Cystobacter fuscus: one gene and its partner. The protein of the gene in region 1 interacts with the protein of each later gene in a pairwise test. Links are inferred from orthologs where the notes say so. Each region holds a gene or a part of one and is shown on either strand. Other genes may lie near its edges. The genes, in order: gyrA and gyrB.

Region 1 (10,302 bases):
TCCGGGTCGGCGGCGGGTGGAGGCGGGACCGGTGCCTCGGGGGCGGTGGAGGCGGGTGCCTCGGATGGAGGCGGGGACGCGGCGGCCCTGGCCTTCTTCGCGGGCGCGGGTGGAGGCGGACTCGCGGAGGGCGGTGCCGCGGCGCTGGGAGTGCTGCCCACCTCCGCGTAGCCCTTCTTCTGCTTCTCGGCGATGAGCTTGTCCTGCTCGGCCCGGGCCTTTTCGGCGGAGGGGAAGGACTTCTGCTGGGTCTGCCCGCTCGTGCCGATGCGCCCCCATCGCACGGTGAAGCCGGTGTCCCCCGCTTCAATCTCCCAGAACTTCCTCGACGAGCCCTCGACCAGTTCGAAGCGACGCATTGCAGTCTCCGCGAGAACCAAGACCGTAGCGCACCACCCCCACCCGGCGGCGGGCCAGGGGATGCCTTTTTGCAATCCGGGGCGCGACTGGGCTAGCAATACGGCCCTCCGCCCGGGCCTGGACGTGGCGACGCACGCTCGACCCTGCTCCGGCCCTCATTCCCTCTGGAGAGCACCTCGTTATGTCCGAAGAGAAGAGCAAGCCCGAAGGCAAGAAGCTGCGGCGCCCCATCGACGACGTTCGCGACGAGCTGTTGAAGGATCCGGACGTGAAGGAGCAGGCCCGTCTGCTCCAGATCCCCGTGGAGCAGTACGTGGAGAAGATCCTCGACTACGCCTCCCATCCGGAGAAGCCGCCCGCGATCATGATCGTCCCGGACGAGGCGCTCAAGAAAGAGGACCCCAGCATTCCGACCGTCGCCGAGGTCGAGAACCACATGCAGAAGCTGGTCAAGGGAGAGATCCCCATCATCCCCGGCCAGGCGACGGATGGCTTCAACAAGGGCCCCACGCCGGCGCAGTACCAGCGCACGCTCGGCGGCGAGGATTCCGTCCCCTACAAGATTCCCCCGAAGTCCGACGCCGCGTCCAAGGAGCTGTCTCAGGAACTGGAACTCCAGCGCCCCAAGCCCAAGTTCAAGCCCTGAGCTTCTCGCGGGAGCATGCCCATCCCCTTGATCTCCCAAGCATTTTCAAAAAAGGCGAAATTCTCGGGGGATCAGGAAACAAATAATCAGGGCGCGCGAGAATCCTTTTGTCAGTAGCACTTACGGCCGCTGCGGCGGCCCCTCGAAAAGGATTTCATCATGGGTTTCATCGGCGGCAAGGATGGTCTCCTCGGCGGACTCGGTAAGGCTTTCGGCAAGATCGCCAGCTTCGCGGCTCCCATCGTCTCCATGGTCAACCCCTTGGCGGGCGCGGCCCTGGGCTTCGCGGGCAACCTCGCGAGCGGCAAGAGCCTGACGCAGTCGCTGTTCAGCGCGGCCTCCAGCCTCATCCCCGGAGGTGGCGGCGGAGCAGGAGTGTTCGGCAACCTGCTGGGCAAGTTCGGCGGGGCCGCGGGGTTCCTGGACGGCGCGGGCGGCAACAGCATCCTGAGCTCCGCGCTCAACCTGGCCACCGGCAAGAAGGGCGTGACGGACGTGCTGGGCCAGCTGATGGGCAACTTCGCCCAGAAGGGCCTGAGCCAGCTCGGCCTGAACAACGCGACGGAGCTCGCCGCCCAGCGCATGGCCCAGATGCTGCTGCAGTAAATCCAGAGCGCCAGCATTCTCACCCACGGGCCCGGGAGGAATTTCCTCTCCGGGCCCGTCGTGTTTTGGGGTACTGCTTGGGCGCCGAGGGTCCTCCATCCGACTTTTCAGGCACTCGGGCACGAGCTGACCGCGCGAGTCGGGTAGAGGGGCCTCATCGACACGTGAGTCGTGGAGGCACGATGAGTTCGTTGAAGAGCCTGCTCCCCGAGGAGTGGCGCGAGGCGTTGGGGGATGTCCTGGCGAGCCCGGGGTTCCGGCAACTGGAGGAGTTCGTGGCGCGCGAGCGCCAGCAGCACAAGGTGTATCCGCCCGAGGAGGATCTGTTCTCGGCCTTCCGGTTGACGCCGTACGGCCAGGTGAAGGTCCTCATCCTCGGGCAGGATCCGTATCACGGGGCGGGACAGGCGCACGGGTTGGCGTTCTCGGTGCGGCCGGGCGTCAAGCCTCCGCCCTCGTTGGTGAACATCTTCAAGGAGCTCCAGTCGGACCTGGGGTTGCCCCGGCCGAAGGAGGGCTCGCTGGTGCAGTGGGCCGAGCGGGGCGTGTTTCTGCTCAACGCGGTGCTGACGGTGCGCGAGGCCGAGCCCAACTCCCATGCGGGACGCGGCTGGGAAGCCTTCACGGACGCGGTCATCCGGGCGGTGAGCGAGCAGCCGGAGCCGGTCGTGTTCGTGCTGTGGGGCAGCTATGCCCAGAAGAAGGAGGCGCTCATCGACGAGCGCCGACATGCGGTGATCAAGGGTCCGCACCCCTCGCCGCTGTCGGCCAGTCGGGGCTTCTTCGGCAGCAAGCCCTTCAGCCTCGCCAACGCGGAGCTGGAGAAGCGCGGGCGCGCGCCCGTGGATTGGCGGCTGCCAGGGTGAGGGGCGCCCCCGCGAGCGTGTTGCCTCGCGACTGGTTAGAGTCCCCTCACCATGGCGAAGACCTCACCCCGCAAGGCCCCGGCGAGCCCGAAGAAGGCCGCCGCGGCTCCGAAGAAGAGCGCCGCTTCCGCGAAGAAGCGCCCCTCGTCCGTGAAGAAGCCGGTGGCCCCGGCGCGGCCGGCCGCGGCGAAGAAGAAGGCCCGGGCCCCGGTGCCGCCCTCCGCTCCGGTGGAGGTGCTTCCCCCCGCCTCCTCCTTCCCCGAGTTCGTGGCCGAACCCGTGGCGGAGTCCGTGTCCGAGCAGAAGGCGCTGCCCTCGGGTGAGGCCTCGGGCGGCGTCGCGTTCCCCTTCGAGATCGATCCCAAGCGCATCGAGGAGGGCCTGAACAAGCTGCGCGGGGAGGTCATCCACTGGGCGAACAAGGGCCGCTACACGAAGGTGCGCTTCAAGTTCCGCGGCAAGCAACTGCTGCCGGACCTGCCCATCGCCGCCGTGGCCGCCGCCGAGGGCCTGACCTTCTACTGGGGCGGCATCCTGCGCGCGCTCATCGTCACCGTGGCCGGGGGCAGCCTGCTCCAGGTGGAGCTCGTCAACGACGCGGACAAGCGCGTGCAGGCCGGCAAGGAGGCCCTGCTCGCCGGAGACCTGGACGAGGCCCTCGCCGCCTTCCGCGAGGCGCTCGCCATGGACCGGGACAATGGCGGTGCGCACCTCAACGTGGGGGTGGCCCTCAAGCTGAAGGGAGATCGCGAGGGCGCGCTCGCCGCCTTCGAGCGCGCCAGGGCGTTGGACCCCGAGGGCCCCCTGGGCGCCGAGGCCGAGCGGCTCGCCGCCCCGCTGCGGCCCAAGGATGTCGCCACCCAGACGGCGTGAATCCGGAGGTATACTCCTCCTCATGGCCGCGCCCATCGACGACGAATTCCAGATCCGTCTGGAGGGCCAGTCCGCTCTGCTCGCGCCCGCCCGGGAGCGCTACTACCGCCTGGTGCTCGCGCTGGCCGAGTCCCGATGGCAGGAGCGGCTGCGGCAGGAGTTGCCCCTGTTGCGCGAGGTGCGGACCCATCAGGACGCACTGGACGCCCTGCTCGGCCCCGCGCTGCGCCGCGCCCAGGCCGAGGACTGGCCCACCAGCCACCCGACGGTGCGGACCTTGTGGGAAGTGCACTCGCTGCGCGAGCAGCTCGCCCGGGACGTGGCGCGCAAGCTCGGACGCAGCGCCCAGGAGTCGCTGGCCGGCCTGATGAGCTCCCTGGAGGATTGGCTCATCACCCTGCCCCGCGACGTGCCCGTCCACCTGCGCGAGCAGACCGCGGCGGAGCTGTTGCCGGACTCCCTGCCCGCGCTGCGCGAGGCCGTGCTGTTCGCCGGGCGCCTCGAGCCGCTCTTCGCGCACCCGGTGCTGCTCTCCGGGCGGCTGCCCTTCTCGAGCCTGCAGCGAGAGGAGTTGTCCCTGGGGTGGGCCCGGGGCGAGGCGGCGCTGGCCGCGCTCTGGCGCCGCCTGTCCGGCGTGGACGCACGGGGCTTCATGGTGGCGGAGCTGCGCGAGCGGGCCGCCCTCGCGCCGCGCCGCCCGCCGGGCACCGGCACCGAGCGTCTGCTTCACGCGGAGTACTGGTACCAGGAGGCCCGGAGCCGGCTCTTGCACATGGCTCGGCTGCGGCTCGCCCCGCTCGAGCCCGACCCGGCCGAGTGTCTGGCGGTGATGTGGTGGCTCTTCGAGCGGGAATACGCGCCTCATGTGCGCCTGCACGCCTCGGGGGTGTTGGAGGACGCCCGGGCGGCACTGTTCGAGGTGGCCTACGAGCTCTGGGACGCGCAGCGGCCGGACATTCCCGAGGACGAGTGCTGGACGCCCGCGCGCTGGGCCCGTCTGGACAAGCTCGCCGGGCAGGCGGATGAAGGCCGTCATGGCCCGGACGGCGAGCGCGTGTGCGAGGCACTCCGGGAGTTGATCCAACGCCATGGAATGGGCACGCGGGTGTCGCGCGGATGGTGGGCGCCCTCGCGTCTGACCCGGTTGGTACAACAGGCCCGCGAGGTCCTGGGTTGAGTTCAATGCCCGCCAACCGGGCGGGCTCCGGGTCCTCTTTCTGGCTCCCCCCCACGTCCCGGGCATCAGCATTGTTGACGCTGGAAAATCCGGGGGTTACGTACACCCAATCTCTTGGAGAGGTCCCCTCGGGCGGGCCTCTCCCCTGACCCACGAATTCATGGCCGACGACACCACCGACAAGCCGGCAACGCCCCCCGCGCCTCCTTCGGGCGCCGTGGGAGAACTCATCCAAGTCAACATCGAAGACGAGATGCGCCGCTCGTATCTCGACTACTCGATGTCCGTCATCATCGGGCGCGCCCTGCCCGACGTGCGCGATGGCCTCAAGCCCGTGCACCGCCGCGTGCTCTACGCGATGAACGACCTGGGCAACCTCCACAACCGCGCCTACAAGAAGAGCGCGCGCGTGGTGGGCGACGTCATCGGTAAGTACCACCCCCACGGCGACTCCTCCGTCTACGACGCCATGGTGCGGCTCGCGCAGGAGTGGTCCCTGCGCTACCTGCTCGTGGATGGCCAGGGCAACTTCGGCTCGGTGGACGGCGACTCCCCCGCGGCCATGCGCTACACCGAAGTGCGCATGGAGCGTCTGGCCGAGGAGATGCTCGCGGACATCGAGAAGGAGACCATCGACTTCGGTCCCAACTACGACGACTCGCTGCTCGAGCCGCTCGTCCTCCCCACCAAGTTCCCCAACCTCCTGGTCAACGGCAGCTCCGGCATCGCCGTGGGTATGACCACCAACGTGCCGCCCCACAACATGGGTGAGGTCATCGACGGCACGCTGCACCTCATCGATCACCCCACCGCGACCGTGCGTGATCTGATGCAGTTCATCACCGGTCCGGACTTCCCCACCGCCGGCATCATCACCGGCCGTGAGGGCATCGTCCGCGCCTACGAGACGGGCCGCGGGCAGATCACCATCCGGGCGCGCACGGAGATCGAAACCTCCAAGAAGGGCGACCGCGAGAGCATCATCGTCACGGAAATCCCCTACCAGGTGAACAAGGCGCGGCTCATCGAGAAGATCGCCGACCTGGTGCGCGACAAGAAGCTCGAGGGCATCAGCGACATCCGCGACGAGAGCGACCGCCAGGGCATGCGCATCGTGGTGGAGCTCAAGCGCGATGCCATCTCCGGCGTGGTGCTCAACAACCTGTTCGCCAACACCCCCATGGAGACCACCTTCGGGGCGGTGATGCTCGCCATCGACGGCGGCCAGCCGCGCACGCTCACCCTCAAGGAGCTGCTCGACCGGTTCATCTCGCACCGCCGCGACGTGGTCACGCGCCGCAGCCGCTTCGAGCTGCGCAAGGCGCGCGCCCGCCGCCACATCGTCGAGGGCCTGCTCGTCGCGCAGGATCTCATCGACCTGGTGGTGAGCCTCATCCGCGCCTCGAGGGACCCGGACGAGGCGCGCTGGGGCCTCATGCACATCCTGTCGCCCGAGCTCTACGAGCAGGAGCGCTTCAAGAACCTGCAGCGCATCGACTACGCGCAGGCCAAGGCGCAGATGGCGCTGCTCGAGTCGCGCGCGCGCGCCGAGGAGCCCAACTACTCGGGCCTGGAGCACCGCTACGAGGGCGCCGGCTTCAGCGAGGATCAGGCCAAGAACATCCTCGAGATGCGCCTGCAGCGGCTCACCGGCCTGCAGCGCGAGGAGCTGTTCCGCGAGCTGGTGGACCTGGTGCGCGAAATCCTCCGCCTGGAGGACATCCTCGCCCACGAGACGAGCCTGCTCAACGTCATCAAGACGGAGCTCAAGGAGATCCGCGAGCGCTACAGCGACAAGCGGCGCACGGAGATCACCGGCGCGGTGGAGGAGATCACCAGCGAGGACCTCATCGCCGAGGAGACCATGGTGGTGACGCTCTCGCACACCGGCTACGTGAAGCGCTCGCCGCTGTCCGAGTACCGGGCGCAGAAGCGCGGTGGGCGCGGCAAGACGGGGGCCACGACGAAGGAGGACGATTTCGTCACCGACATGTTCGTGGCGAGCACCCACGCCTTCCTCATGCCCATCACCAACAAGGGCCGGCTCTACTCGCTCAAGGTGCACGAGCTGCCGCTCGCCGGCCGCACCTCGCGCGGCAAGGCCATGGTGAACCTGGTGCAGTTCGGCGAGGGCGAGCGGCTCGCCCAGGTACTGGTGACGCGCGAGTTCGGTGAGAACCAGTTCGTCTTCTTCGTGACGAAGAAGGGCGTGGTCAAGCGCACGGACCTGTCGGCGTTCGCCAACGTGCGCGTGAGCGGCATCATCGCGCTGGGCATCGACGAGGGGGACGAGCTCGTCGCGGTGAAGATCACCGACGGCTCCAAGGACATCCTCCTGTCCACCGCGCTCGGCATGAGCATCCGCTTCCCCGAGCAGGAAGTGCGCTCCATGGGCCGCCAGGCCTACGGCGTGAAGGGCATCACCCTGGAGGACGGCGACGAGGTGGTGGGCGCCGACGTGGTGGAGAAGGACACCACCATCCTCACGGTGACGGAGAACGGCTACGGCAAGCGCACCCAGGAGGCCGAGTACCGGCAGCAGGGCCGTGGCGGCAAGGGCATCATCGACATCAAGACCACCGAGCGGAATGGCAAGGTGGTGGGCCTCGTGCCGGTGACGGACAAGGACGAGGTGATGCTGGTGACCAACGGCGGCATGCTCATCCGCATGAAGGCCAAGGAAATCTCCGTCATCGGCCGCAACACGCAGGGCGTGCGGCTCATCGCCCTGGAGAGCGCCGAGGAGAAGGTGACGGGCATCTCCAAGCTGCCCGAGTCCGAGGAGGACGAGAGCGAGGCGGGCGAGACGGGCGAAGCGGTGGCGAGCGAGTCCGCGTCCGCCGCGAAGTCCGCGCCGCCCGAGGGCGCCGAGTCGTCCGAGGACTCTGAATCGCCCGAGGGCTCCGAGCCCGAGCAGGGCTGAGCCGCTGATGCAGCGCGAGGGCGGGCCGCCTGGTACACGAGCGGCCCGCCTTTCCTACGACCGGGTCGCGCAATGATTTCACGCCCCTTTTCGTAAGCAGGGGCATGAACGTCGCCGGTCTTCGAGTCATGGGAACGCGGTTCTTCCGTTACGTGCGAGATCCTCGCGTGCCGCGGTGGCGGCGGCTGATGGGGGTGTTCGCCGTGGCCTACTTCCTCTTCCCCATGGATGTGGTGCCGGACTTCTTGCCCCTGCTGGGCTGGCTGGACGACCTCGGGGTGCTGGCCGGCGTGGCCTGGTTCATGACGCGGGAGCTGGAGAACTACCGGCCCGAGCCCATGGGGTGGCCCACGCCGGTGGACGGGCCTCGCACGGGCCGGTCTCCGCTCGGCGAGCGCTGAAGCGGAGCCACCGGAGTCAGCGCGTGGCCAGGGCGTCCACGTGCTGGCGCAGCTTCCCCTCATCCGCCAACCGGGCGCTGAGTTCCGCGAGCGGGCGCGCCGCCTGGGAGATGCGCCCCCGGGTGCGAGGGCCCGCGGACACGAGCCACGCCACGCCCAGGGCCAGCTCGGCCACCTCGGTGGCCTCTCCCAACGAGGGCAGCAGCGCGAGCAGGGCCTCCACGGCCTTCTTCACCTGGCTGCCATGGAGCGCATGGCCGCTGGTGATGCCCTGGCGCAGCAACTCCAGCAGGGCGAGCGCGGTGGCACGTGCCTGCCGCACGGGCTCGCTCCCCGGGCCGGTGCCCGCCCACAGGCCGCTGGCGAGCTGCTGGCCGAGCAGCTCCACGGGGGCCTCCCGGGAGGCCCCATCCGCGCCCCCCTCGTCGTCCAGCGCCATGTCCGCCATGGACGGAGGGGCGCTCAGTGCCTCCTGGAGGGAGTCGGTCGCCTCCTCCATGCGAGCCAGCCTCGAACCCGTGGTCTCCTCCTCGCCGGGCGGGCCATGGACCGCGCCGCTCCGGCTCCTCTTGGCCAGGGGCCGGGGCGCGGCCGGCGCGGGGGCCGGGGCTCTCGGAGGCGGAGGAGGCGCCGCCAGGGTGGGCGCCGCGGCCCCGCGTGCGCTGGCGGCGGAGGGGGGCATGGGAGCGACGGCCTTTCGGGGCATGCCGGGCTTGCTCAGCTCCTTCTTCGCCGTGTCCTGGTCCGCCGTGCCGAACATGGCCCAGCCGGCGGGGGCGTGGACGGGGATGACGCGCGTCTCGGGTTGACCCGAGGCCCGGCGCTCGCCCGTGCGCTCCTCCACCACGACGAAGGAGGTGTAGGGCGTCACGAGCCCGTGCGCGAGCGCGAGCTGGAGGATGCGCTCCTTGAGTGCCTCGGCCCGCCGGCCCACGAGCGCGGCGGCCTGCCATCCGCGGATGCGCTCGGCGGCCCACAGCTTCTCCACCGCGGGCCGGTCGCTCGTCGCGGGGAAGTTCACGGCGATGGCGAGGGTGAAGGGCTCCGCCCCCGAGCGGCCCTTGAGCACCACCGTGCCCGTGCCCGGCGTGGTGTACCGGCCGAAGAGACTCCAGGGCGTGCCATCCACGAGCGACGGGAGCTCGGCGGGCGCCAGCTCCGTGGCCTCCACGCCCTCGAAGCGCACCTGCACGTCCGTCACGCGCGGGGCGAGCGCCCGCGAGAACTGGGCCACCACCTTGTCGTCGATGCGCTCGCCGGGGTGGATGAACTCCACCGCTCCGCCCGTCTGTCGCGCCAGATCCTTGAGCAGCGCGTCGCTCACGTTGGTGCCGATGCCGAAGGAGTAGACGCGCGCCGTCCGACGCGCGGCCAGCACCGCCTGGAGGATCTCCGACTCGTTGCCCACCTGTCCGTCCGTGAGCAGCACCACCACGCCCTCCGGCATGGCCTCCACCGCGGCGCGCAGGGGCTCGAGCAGCTCCGTGCCGCCATGGGCTCGTAGCGCCGCCACCCACCGGTCCGCCTGCTCCAGCGTCTTCTGGGTGAAGGTCACCGGCTGGGGCGAGAAGAGGTGGAAGCTGTTCTCGAAGGCGATGATGTTGAAGCGATCCCCCTCGCGCAGGTGGCGCAGGCACAGCCTCAACGCGCCCTGGGCCTGGGGCAGACTCTCGCCATCCATGGAGCCCGAGGTGTCCACCACGAACACCACCTCCTGCCGCCGGGGCGCGCCGGCCATGCCCAGCAGGTCCGGCACCACGGTGAGGGCGAAGGTGCCCGGCGCGTCGCCCTGGCGGTGGGTGACGAGCGGAGTGAAGGCCGTATCCGTGTCCGGGCCGCGGATGTTCAGCACGACATCTCGATCCAGCACCACGCCCGGCCGGGCGAGCGTCACGCGCGTGTCGCCTCCGGTGCGCGTGAGCTGGAGCGCGTGCGAGGGGCTCTCCACCACCACCTCGCGGCCCAGGGACACGAGCAGCTCGAGCGTGAGGCCATAGGGGGCGTCGCCCACGGGCGGGGTGATGCGGTCCGCGTCGGGCACCCGGCTCGTCGGCTCGGCCACGCCGTGAGAGGTACGGTCTCCCGAGGGCGTGCCGGGGATGTAGCGGGGGGCGACGAGCGTGGGCAGCACCCAGCACAGGCTTCCCTCTTCCACCTGGAGGACCTGGAGGAACTCCACCTCCACGCGCGTCTCCTCCCCGGGCAGCAGGTTGCCCACCTGGGCGGTGAAGACGTTGGGGCGCTCCTGGTCGAGCAGCGCGGCGCCATGGCCGGCCGTCACCGCGTCGTCGTAGGTGTGGAAGGCCTTCTCCCTCTCCTGGAGCACGGCCTGCACGCGCCGCCCGGCGCACTCGAGCGAGAAGGCGGTGAGGGTGGCGTCCGAGGGCAGCGGAAAGACATACACGGCCTCGATGGGCCGCGGCTCGGTGTTGCGGTAGCGCTGGCACACG
Region 2 (10,026 bases), about 11 Mb from region 1 along the record:
CCCGACGACAAGGGACAGCTCGAGCTGGTGGTGCTGGCGAACGAGGATCCCGAATGGGTGGAGCGGGGCCGTGACCTCGACCGGCTCTTCCCGCTCGTGCCGGAGGCCAGCTCGGGCTCCGCGCTGACCTGGCGCACGGGCCAGGCGCAGTGGGTGCCGGAGCTCCGGGCCGAGCATCTGCTGGCCTGGGCGCGCTCGCCGGAGCATCTGCGCGTGGTGACCGGGCTGCGCTTGCATTCGGCCGTCTGCGTCCCCCTGCGGGGGCGGCGGGAGAGCCAGGGGGTGATGACCCTGTTCGCCACGGGAGATCGGGCGGCCTTCACGGCCGCGGACCTGGCGCTCTTCCAGGACGTGGGGCGCCGCGCCGCGCTCGCGTTGGAGAACGCGCGGCTCTACCACGAGGCGCAGGAGGCCATCCACCTGCGCGATGACTTCCTGGCCGTGGCCGCGCATGAGCTGCGCACGCCGCTGACCACGCTGGGGTTGCAGCTCGGCTCGCTGGTGCAGCGCTCGCGGAGTGAGTCCCCGGCCCTGTGCGAGCGGCTGGAGCGGGGGCTGCGTCAGGTGCGGCGCCTGGGCTCGCTGGTGGAGTCGCTGCTGGACGTGTCGCTGTTGTCCACGGGCGAGCTGCCCCTGTCTCCCGAGCGGGTGGACCTGGGCGAGCTGGTGGGCGAGGTGATGGAGCGCTTCCAGGCGGAGGCCGAGGCGGTGGGCTGTGGCCTGCGGGTGAGCGTGGCGCCGGGGCTGGTGGGCCAGTGGGACCGGATGCGCGTGGAGCAGGTGGTGTCGAGCCTGGTGGCCAACGCCCTCAAGTTCGGTCCACGCCAGCCGGTGGAGGTGCGCGGCGAGGAGGCCGGGGACCGGGCGCGCGTGGTGGTGGAGGATCAGGGCATCGGCGTGCCGGCGGAGCACCTGGAGCGCATCTTCGAGCGCTTCGGACGGGCGGTGTCCTCGCGCTCGTACGGGGGACTGGGGCTGGGGTTGTACCTGGCGCGCCGGGCGGCCGAGGCACATGGTGGCCGCGTCTGGGCGGAGCAGCGCCCGGAAGGCGGCGCGCGCTTCATCCTGGAACTGCCCCTGGAGCCACCTGCCCGGCGCGGCGCACCCAGTTGACCCACGTCCCGAGGTGCCGGTAGCCGACGTGCTGGTACATGCCGACTCCCTCCTCGGACGACTGGAGGACGGAGGCGGCGCGGCCGCGCGCGAGCGCATCCGCGTGCAGGCCCTCCATCACCAGCGCTCCCAGTCCCCGGCGGCGCGCGTCGGGGTGCGTGGCGACCATGTACACGCCCGCGGTGTCGTCCAGATCGAGCGCCAATCCCACGGAGAGCACCCGGCCCGCCTCGCGCACGAGCACCCCGTGCAGCGGGACGTCCGGCGGCGATTCACCCTCCCAGACGCCCAGGAAGTCCATGATGCCCGGGGGGTAGCACCGCCTGTTGAGCGCGATCACCTCGCGCGGGTCCTCGGAGCGCTCCACGGTGAGCCCCGGAGGGAGGCGGGAGGACGGAGTGGGCGCGAGGCTCAGGCCCATGGCGGGCATGCCGCCCTCGGGCGCGTAGCCGGCGGCGGCCAGGGCGGACTCGGCGTGGGAGTCCCCCGGGGTGACGAGCACGCGCCAGGCGGGCACGTGCTGGTCGCGGTACCACGCCTCCAGCCGGGGCAGGGCGGGAGCGAGCGCCTCCGGGTGGGTGTACAGCACCTGTTGCTGGAAGAGGGGAATACCCCGGCCGGGCAGGCACAGGGCCCGGACTCCTGGCAGCTCGAGCCCCCGCAGGGCCGTGGTGCGCGTCTGCAGGGCCTTGAGGGCCAGCAGATTGGCGCGCAGGCGCGCGGTGAGTTCAGCGTCCGTCATGGGGGCTCTCCTGGGGCGCGGGGGCGCTTCCGGGTGGACAGTGCGGGAGGTGGGAAAATACCCGGCGGGCCCTCGGGGAGGGTAGGGTGCAGGCTGCTCGCATGGAGCCCCGCTTCTACGCCTTCGATCCCCGCCTCTCTCGCCGTGCCCTGTTCCTGGGCGCGTGCGTGCTGGCCATTCTCAGCGCCTGGGCCCTGGCGGATGCCCGCTCTCTGGGCTCCCCTCCCCTGGCCGTGGCCCGGGCGGGCGTCACCGGAGGATTGATGCTCGTCTTCGCCTTCGCCTGGCATCGCTTGCGGCCACGGCCCGGCTGGGGCGTTACACTCAGCTCCCGGGGTGTGGAAGTGGCTCGTCCCTTTTCCACCGGCCGGATCCAACTGTCCTGGGGGCAGATCGACTCCGTGCGGCGCATCGGCCGTCACGGCGAGGTGCTTGGCCTGTTCCTCGACGAGGGGGGACGGGTGCTCGTCTCCCGGCACCTCTTCGCCTCCCGGAACACCTATGGCGAGCTCGCGTCCGCCCTGGAGGAACGCAAGCCCGCCCCCCGGTTCGACGCCTAGCGTCATTTCGGGACATTTCATGAATCTTTTCCACGCCTTGCGTGTTCTCCACATTCTTGTCCGGGGTATCTTCCAATGGTAGGCACCCGGGCTTCCCGACCTGTGATTTCCGAAGGATCTCCGCACATGGAAAACCTCCCCACCCCCGCCACCCCGGCGGCTCCGTCGTCGTCGTCTGGGGACTATGACGCCGGTGCCATCACGAAGCTGGAAGGCGCGGAGGCCGTCCGCAAGCGGCCGGGCATGTACATCGGCGACACCGTCTCCTACGGGCTGCACAAGCTCGTCTACGAGGTGGTGGACAACTCCGTCGACGAGGCGCTCGCGGGCCACTGCACGGACATCGAGGTGGTCATCCACGTGGATGGCTCGCTGTCGGTGCAGGACAACGGCCGCGGTATTCCGGTGGGTCCGCACCCGGATCCCAAGTTCAAGGGCAAGGACACGCTGGACGTGGTGCTCACCGAGCTGCACGCGGGCAGCAAGTTCGGCAATGGCGCCTACAAGGTGTCCGGCGGTCTGCACGGCGTGGGCGTCACGTGCGTGAACTTCCTGTCCGAGTGGTTCAAGGTCCGCATCCAGCGCGGCGGCAAGGTGTACGAGCACTCCTACGCGCGCGGCGTGCCGCAGGACGCGGTGTCGGTGGTGGGCGAGACGGACAAGCTCGGCACGCTCATCTGTTTCAAGCCGGACCCCACCATCATGGAGGTGGTGGACTTCAACTTCGAGACGCTCAGCCAGCGCATGCGCGAGCTCGCGTTCCTCAACGCCGGCCTGCGCATCGTCATCCGCGACATGCGCATCGGCAAGGAGCACGAGTTCAAGTTCGACGGCGGCATCGTGTCCTTCGTGGAGTACATCAACAAGGCGAAGGAGGTGCTGCACGACAAGCCCATCCACTTCAGCACCGAGCGCGAGGGACTGGCGCTGGAGATCGCCCTGCAGTGGAACGATGGCTACGACGAGCGCATCTTCACCTTCGCCAACAACATCAACACGCACGAGGGTGGCACGCACCTGTCGGGCATGAAGGCCGCGCTCACGCGCACGCTCAACTCCTACGCGGAGAAGAGCGGCGTGTGGAAGGACCTCAAGGAGACGCCCACCGGCGAGGACGCGCGCGAGGGCCTGTCCGCCGTCATCTCCGTGAAGCTGTCCAACCCCCAGTTCGAGGGGCAGACGAAGACGAAGCTGGGCAACAGCGAGGTCAAGGGCCTGGTCGAGCAGATGGTGAATGACCAGCTCGCCACCTTCCTCGAGGAGAACCCCGTCGTCGCCAAGAAGATCGTCATGAAGATTGGCGACGCCACGCGCGCGCGCATCGCGGCGCGCAAGGCGCGCGAGACGGTGCGGCGCAAGGGCATCCTCGATGGCGGCTCGCTGCCGGGCAAGCTCGCCGACTGCCAGAGCCGCGACCCGAGCGAGAGCGAGCTGTACCTCGTCGAGGGTGACTCCGCAGGCGGCTCGGCCAAGCAGGGCCGCGACCGGCGCAACCAGGCCATCCTTCCCCTGCGCGGCAAGATCCTCAACGTGGAGAAGGCGCGCTTCGAGAAGATGCTCACCAGCGCGGAGATCGTCACCCTCATCACCGCGCTCGGCACGGGCATCGGCCGTGAGGACTACGATCCCACCAAGGCGCGCTACCACCGCATCATCCTGATGACGGACGCCGACGTGGACGGCAGCCACATCCGCACCCTGCTGCTCACCTTCTTCTACCGGCAGATGCCGGAGCTCATCCAGAACGGCTACCTCTACATCGCCCAGCCGCCGCTCTACAAAGTCACGCGCAACAAGAAGGACCTGTACGTCAAGGATCAGCGCGGCCTCAATGACTACCTCTTGCGCATCGCCTCGGATCACTCGCGCGTGGTGACGCCGGGCGGGGAGCTGGGCGGCGCGGAGCTGCGCTCGCTCCTGGAGAAGGTGCTCACCTACGAGGAGCGTCTGGAGAAGCTGGCGGCGCGGCGGGACGCGCGCGTGGTGGACGCCCTGGTGCAGGGCAGCAGCCTGAACGTGGCCACCCTGTCCAACGAGGCCGTGCTCGGCGAGCAGGTGGCGCAGATGCGCGCCTACCTCCAGCTGCGCATGCCGGACACGCTCGGCCGCCTGGACACGACCATCGTGGACGACCCCGAGTCCCAGGCGAAGAAGCTGGTGGTGAAGACGGACATCAACGGCGGCCTGCGCCAGTCCGTGTTCGACCACGGCTTCCTCTCCTCGCCCGAGTACCAGGAGCTGGTGAGCCTGCACGACTCGTTCGCCTCGCTGGGCAAGGCGCCCTACAAGGTGAAGGTGGGCGACGGCGAGGTGCTCGCCCTGTCCGTCCAGGAAGTCCTGGAGGCCGTGCGCAAGGACGCCCAGAAGGGACTCGGTCTGCAGCGCTACAAGGGTCTGGGCGAGATGAACCCCGAGCAGCTCTGGGAGACCACCATGAACCCCGCCACCCGCACGCTCCTGCAGGTGCGCATCGAGGACGCGGTGGAGAGCGATGAGATCTTCTCGCTCCTCATGGGCGAGGCCGTCGAGCCGCGGCGCGAGTTCATCGAGCGCAACGCCCTCAACGTGCAGAACCTCGACATCTGAGCCACCCGGGCCCCCGCTTCCCTCCCTCTCGAGGGAGCGGGCGGGCCCCAAAAAGACATGTGGGCCCGGTGCCATGAATGGCTCCGCGCCCACGTGCCTTTCCCGTCCTTGTTGAACCTGATCGCCTCACCGCCGCGAGCAAGCCCTTACGGAAGGAATCCTTCGGTTTTTAGGGGGACCCGGTGATCCAGGCCCTTCCCTAGAGTATGCACCGTTCCGTTGAAAAACGGTGCTCAAAGTATGCTCGGCTGGTGGGCTTTTGGACGCTCGTGTCGGATGGCGCCGGTGCTTGTCCGTCAGCTCCCTACCTCGCCTCGGGGGAGGCGGCTCAGCGCAGGGGGCCGCGCAGGGCGTCGGCGCGCTCCTTGCGGGACATCTCGGTGACGTCGACGATGTCCACCTCGAAGGCGCCCGCGTTGTCTTCCACGCGGACATCCGGGAAGGCGCAGCGCAGGGTGTCCGCGCCCGTCACCTGGAAGCGCTTGCCCGACTCGAGCAGGCGGTGCGAGCGCCGGGCGGACTTCTGGTTGCTCTCCACGCACAACACGTGGCGGGTGCGGCCGGTGGGGCCCACGCGCAGCTCCGCGACGTCATCGCGCACGGTGAGCATGTAGATGGCGTCCGGGTTGAGCCCGCGCAGGACGAACTGCTGCTCGGGGGCGAGCACCAGCGCGTCGCGGGTGGCATCGAAGGTGAGGCTGCGGGGCGCGACGAACTGGGACTGGCGCAGGTTCACCCGCACCGTGCCGCTGTTGTCCGCCAGGTCATCGTCCAGCAGGAAGACATGCAGCCGGCGCACGCCCTTGAGCGTGCGAGTGGACGGGCCGAGCAGTCCGAAGGACTCGTCCGCGGGCAGGTCATCGCCCTCGGCGAAGTAGGCGAGCGTGCCCGTGCCCCCGCCCCGCCCGGCGGCCAGCGAGGCGCTGCCGTCGGTGCTGACCGCGTAGGCCACCCGGGGGTTGAGCTCGAGGGAGGCCGTGGCGAGCCCGTCCACGACGAAGGCGTTGTAGCGCGGGCGCAGGACGAACAGCCGCGTCGGGTAGTCCACCTCGTTGCGCGACAGATCGGGCTGCTCGGGCGCGGCAGCGGGCTCGGGGGGCGGCGCTGCCTGGGGTGGGGGCTGCTCCTCGAGTGGCTCGAACACCGCGTTCAGGGTGGGTTTGTCGATGGCCGTGGGCGTGAAGCGCTTGGTCCACGTCCGGTAGCCCGGCAGCGTGAGCACGAAGGTGCTGGCCTCGTAGATCGGCACATCCGGCACGAAGAGCGGCGTGACGCCGGGCACGTCCTTGCCGTTGAGCTTCACCGTGGCGCCCGGCGGCGTGGAGGTGAGCCACAACGGGGCCCTCATGGCGGCTTCCTCTTCACTGGCCTTCTTGGGCGAGAAGACGAGGTAGAGCAGGCCGAGCAGCGCCAGGGCGAAGAGCGGGATGCTGAGCTGGCGCACCATGCGCCGTTGCTTCTCCTCGCGCTCCTTCTCCTGGCGGGCCCGTTGCTCGCGCGGATCGCCCGGGGTGCCCTCCAGGGCCGTGATGTGGGTGACCGACGGCACCTCGATATCGAGGGGGGTGTTGTCGTGCGGCTCGTTCGGGCTCTCGAGGACGCGGGCGTCCGTCAGCGGGCCCGCCATCGTCTCGGGGGCCGGTGCCTCGCGGGGGGGGGATGCGGCGGGGACGCGCACGACGCCCGCGCTCGACACCCTGCGCCCCGTGGTCGAGCTGATGGGGCGCACCCCCCCTGGCTGCGAGGCGCGGGCCACGCCATTGGAGCCGGAGCGCGACGACGGGGGGCGCGCGCCGGGGTTGCTCAGCATCGGCCCGCTGATCTCCCCGTCGGACGCGGGCCTGGAGCGGGGACGGCCGGTGCCCGCCGAGGCCGGACGGGGCCCCACGCTCGTCTGTTGCTGCCACTCGGCCAGCTGCTCGAGGAAGGCGGGCGTCACCTCCACCCGGCGGCCCTCGGCCGCGAGATCCTCGGCGAACAGGTGGCCGAGCAACTGCGACGCCATGCTCGGCGAGAAGCGGGGCCAGGCGGAGTAGAGCTGCTCGCGCAGCGCCTCGGAGAAGGCCTGGGCGGTGGGGTAGCGCTGCTCGCGCTCGAGCGCCATCGCCGTGGCGAGGACCAGCTCCACCTCGGGGGCGATGGCGGGGTTGAGCGAGGAGGGCCTGGGGTAGTCGCCGGCGAGCAGCTTCGGCAGCACGGTGACGAAGTCGCCGTCATAGGGGCGGCGGCCGCACAGCATCTCGTAGAGCACCACGCCCACGGCGAACGTGTCCGAGCGCGCGTCCAGGTCCTGCTCGCCCCGGGCCTGCTCGGTGGAGAAGTACGGGTACTTGCCCTTCACCATGCCCGGCGAGGTGTTGCCCTCCACCACGCTCGTCGCCTTGGCGATGCCGAAGTCGATGACCTTGACCTGGCCCTCGTAGGAGATGAGCACGTTGTCCGGGGACACGTCGCGGTGCACCAGTCCCAGCGGCTCGCCGTTGTCGTCCAGGTGGCGGTGCGCGTAGTCCAGCCCGTCGCAGATCTGCGAGGCGATGTAGAGCGCCAGGGGGATGGGCAGCGACGGGAGTCCCGCGCGCTGGGCGCGGCGCAGCACCTTGGACAGCGGCTGGCCGTGCACGAACTCCATGGCCAGGAAGTACTGGCCGTCGATCTCCCCGAAGTCGAAGACCTGGGCGATGTTGCCGTGGGTGAGCGCCGCCGCCACGCGCGCCTCGCTGATGAACATCTCCACGAAGGCGGGGTCATCGGCGAAGTGGGGGAGGATCTGCTTGATGACCACCGGCTTGGTCACCCCCGCCGCGCCCCTCATCGTCGCGCGATAGGTGACCGCCATCCCGCCCGACGCGAGCTTCGACACCAGTTCGTATCTGCCAAAGTCCCGGGCTGCGTTGGGGGCCACGTTGCGCGTCGTGTCGTTGAGGGGGAATCCGGAGGTCCAGCATACCTCGCTTCGCTCAAATAATCGCGAAACGGGAAAGGCCCCCGGGCCCGGGCGGGCCGGAGCGGGGCCGGGACGGGGCGGGGGACCCCCGGGGCCCGCCTGCTCCCCCGCCTGCCCCCGGGCCCTCACTTCGGCACGGCGGGGGGGACGACCTGGACCACGGGCCCGCTGGGGCTCGGGACCAGGGCGAGCGCGGGGACCTCGCCCGGCTTCCGGGTCTGGCGCAGCGCCGCCACGGCCGCGTCCACCACGCTCTGCCCGACGATGTTGCTGAGCGCGAGCCCCAGGCAGATGCTCTTCATCGCCGCGTCCATGTCCTGCTCGCGCAGCCGGGAGATCTCCTCGCCCAGGTTCTGCTTCTCCTCCATCGTCACGTTCTGCATCATCGTGAAGGCCAGTTGGGGGAGCGCGATGGAGATCTGGCTGAACTCCAGGTCCTTCATCGTCTTGGCCATCCGCTCGGCGCGCACGGTGGCTCGCGCGCGGTCCACGGCTCGGTCCGTGGCGGAGAGGATGATCTGCAACAGCGCGCTCGGTCCGATGGAGATGTCGTTGTTGCCCGAGCGCAGGGTGAAGGCCGAGGAGCGCAGGATGCTCATGGCGCCGAAGCCGGCGAGCAGCGTGTAGCCGATGCGGTGGGCCGCGTTCTGATCGCCGAGGGGATCCTTGTTGTTCACCGTGTTGAGGGCCAGCAGGGCGACGACCGAGGCGAGCACGTTGATGACCGTGTAGAGCACGGCGTGCCGGTTGCGAATGGCCTCGTAGGGGTTGTCCTGATAGCGCGAGACGAGCTCTCCAATGCCCACGCAGGCGCCGATGAGGGCCACCGCGAGGTACTGCAGCGATATTTCCAGCACTCGCACCCAGTCCACGGTTTCTTCCTCCGGTAGGGGGCCCGTGCGGGGGCCGGAGGGAGATCCTAGCGCGTGCCGCGTGGAGTCCCATGCGACGCCAGGGTGGGGTCAGTGGGGCCCTCTGGATAGGTCATCCGGCGCGGCGCCGCTGGAGGGCGGGCGAGCGAGCGGGCCGGAGGGCCGACAAATCGGCCTCGCAGCGTACCCCCTTGATCTGACACTGCACATCTGTGCAGATAGGGGCCTCACGCAGCACGCGAAGGGAAGCCCCGACCATGTTCGACGCGACGGAAAACGATCCTATCTCGCCCGCGATGAGGGCGCTGCTCGAGGTGTTCTCCACGGAACTGTCCGAGGTGAAGTTTCCGGACGTGGACACGGAGGTGTTGGAGGAGGGGGCGAGCCGGGTGAGGGAGCAGGCGGAGGCGGTGGCGCGGGCACAGGCGGCGCTGGAGGCGGCGCGCCAGGCGCTGGCGGACAGCCAGGACGCGCTGTTGCAGAAGGGTCAGCGGGCGCTGGCGTACGCGCGGGTGTTCTCCGAGGAGGACGCGGAGCTGAGCGCGAAGCTGGAGGCGATCAGCCTGCCCAAGCGGGGCGTGCGGGTGGAGACGGGCGTGGCGCCCGAGGCGAGCGGGCAGAACGAGGAGAACTCGCCGCGCCGCCGGGGCCGTCCGCCGAAGACGCGTCCGAGCGCGCCGCTGTTCTCCGAGGGCAGTGCGCCCGAGGCCGCCGTGGCGGCCGAGCCGAGCGTGAGCGCGGCGGCGGTGACGCCGCGTCCCGTGGCGGCGTGAGGGTGGGCTTGCGGGCGGTGTCCGGATCGTCGGGCCTGGGACTCCTTGGGAGCCCGGGCCCGTTTTCTTTTTGATGGGGGAGGGAGAACGCCCGTAAGAGGAAGGGGTCGTTGGGCCTTGCGCGCGAGGAGGGAGCCCGGATGCTCGGTGAGCTGATTCTGGAGGAGGTGGGGCCCAGCCCCCGGCTCGAGTTCTCGTTCGGGCCTCGCCTGAACCTGCTGACGGGCGACAACGGCCTGGGCAAGAGCTTCGTGCTCGAGCTGGCCTGGTGGGCGCTGACTCGGAGTGGAAGACCGGTTCCAGCGATGCCTCGCGCTGAGCGGCCCGGAAGGGTTTCCGCCCGGATTGGCGGGGGCATGGGGCCGTCCTTTGCTATCCAGCGCGATGTTCCTTGGCGATGGCGGACGCCCTCCTTGGGAACTCCCGTGGAATTGTC

Evidence for each region.
Region 2: the proteins of gyrA (region 1) and gyrB interact in binary tests that used the Escherichia coli proteins (3 or more experiments, as listed by UniProt). The link is inferred for Cystobacter fuscus from one-to-one orthologs.

What each region holds. Positions count from the first base shown.
Region 1 is NZ_CP022098.1:1,172,737-1,183,038, forward strand. Bases 4,329-7,651 are described here. They hold gyrA (DNA gyrase subunit A), read left to right. Parts: upstream 4,329-4,688; coding sequence 4,689-7,451; downstream 7,452-7,651. Other genes in these bases: CYFUS_RS04905 (hypothetical protein), read left to right, coding at 4,329-4,528; CYFUS_RS04915 (YkvA family protein), read left to right, coding at 7,580-7,651. Also shown: CYFUS_RS04880 (WGR and DUF4132 domain-containing protein), read right to left, coding at 1-359; CYFUS_RS04885 (hypothetical protein), read left to right, coding at 542-1,006; CYFUS_RS04890 (hypothetical protein), read left to right, coding at 1,166-1,612; ung (uracil-DNA glycosylase), read left to right, coding at 1,795-2,478; CYFUS_RS04900 (tetratricopeptide repeat protein), read left to right, coding at 2,530-3,351; more of CYFUS_RS04905, read left to right, coding at 3,374-4,328; more of CYFUS_RS04915, read left to right, coding at 7,652-7,852; CYFUS_RS04920 (VIT domain-containing protein), read right to left, coding at 7,869-10,302. UniProt on the Escherichia coli protein: A type II topoisomerase that negatively supercoils closed circular double-stranded (ds) DNA in an ATP-dependent manner to maintain chromosomes in an underwound state.
Region 2 is NZ_CP022098.1:12,010,885-12,020,910, reverse strand. Bases 2,225-5,271 are described here. They hold gyrB (DNA topoisomerase (ATP-hydrolyzing) subunit B), read left to right. Parts: upstream 2,225-2,541; coding sequence 2,542-5,001; downstream 5,002-5,271. Other genes in these bases: CYFUS_RS48760 (hypothetical protein), read left to right, coding at 2,225-2,415. Also shown: CYFUS_RS48770 (ATP-binding protein), read left to right, coding at 1-1,113; CYFUS_RS48765 (GNAT family N-acetyltransferase), read right to left, coding at 1,061-1,855; more of CYFUS_RS48760, read left to right, coding at 1,957-2,224; CYFUS_RS48750 (serine/threonine-protein kinase), read right to left, coding at 5,330-7,903; CYFUS_RS48740 (hypothetical protein), read right to left, coding at 8,071-8,817; CYFUS_RS48735 (hypothetical protein), read left to right, coding at 9,075-9,590. UniProt on the Escherichia coli protein: DNA gyrase negatively supercoils closed circular double-stranded DNA in an ATP-dependent manner to maintain chromosomes in an underwound state.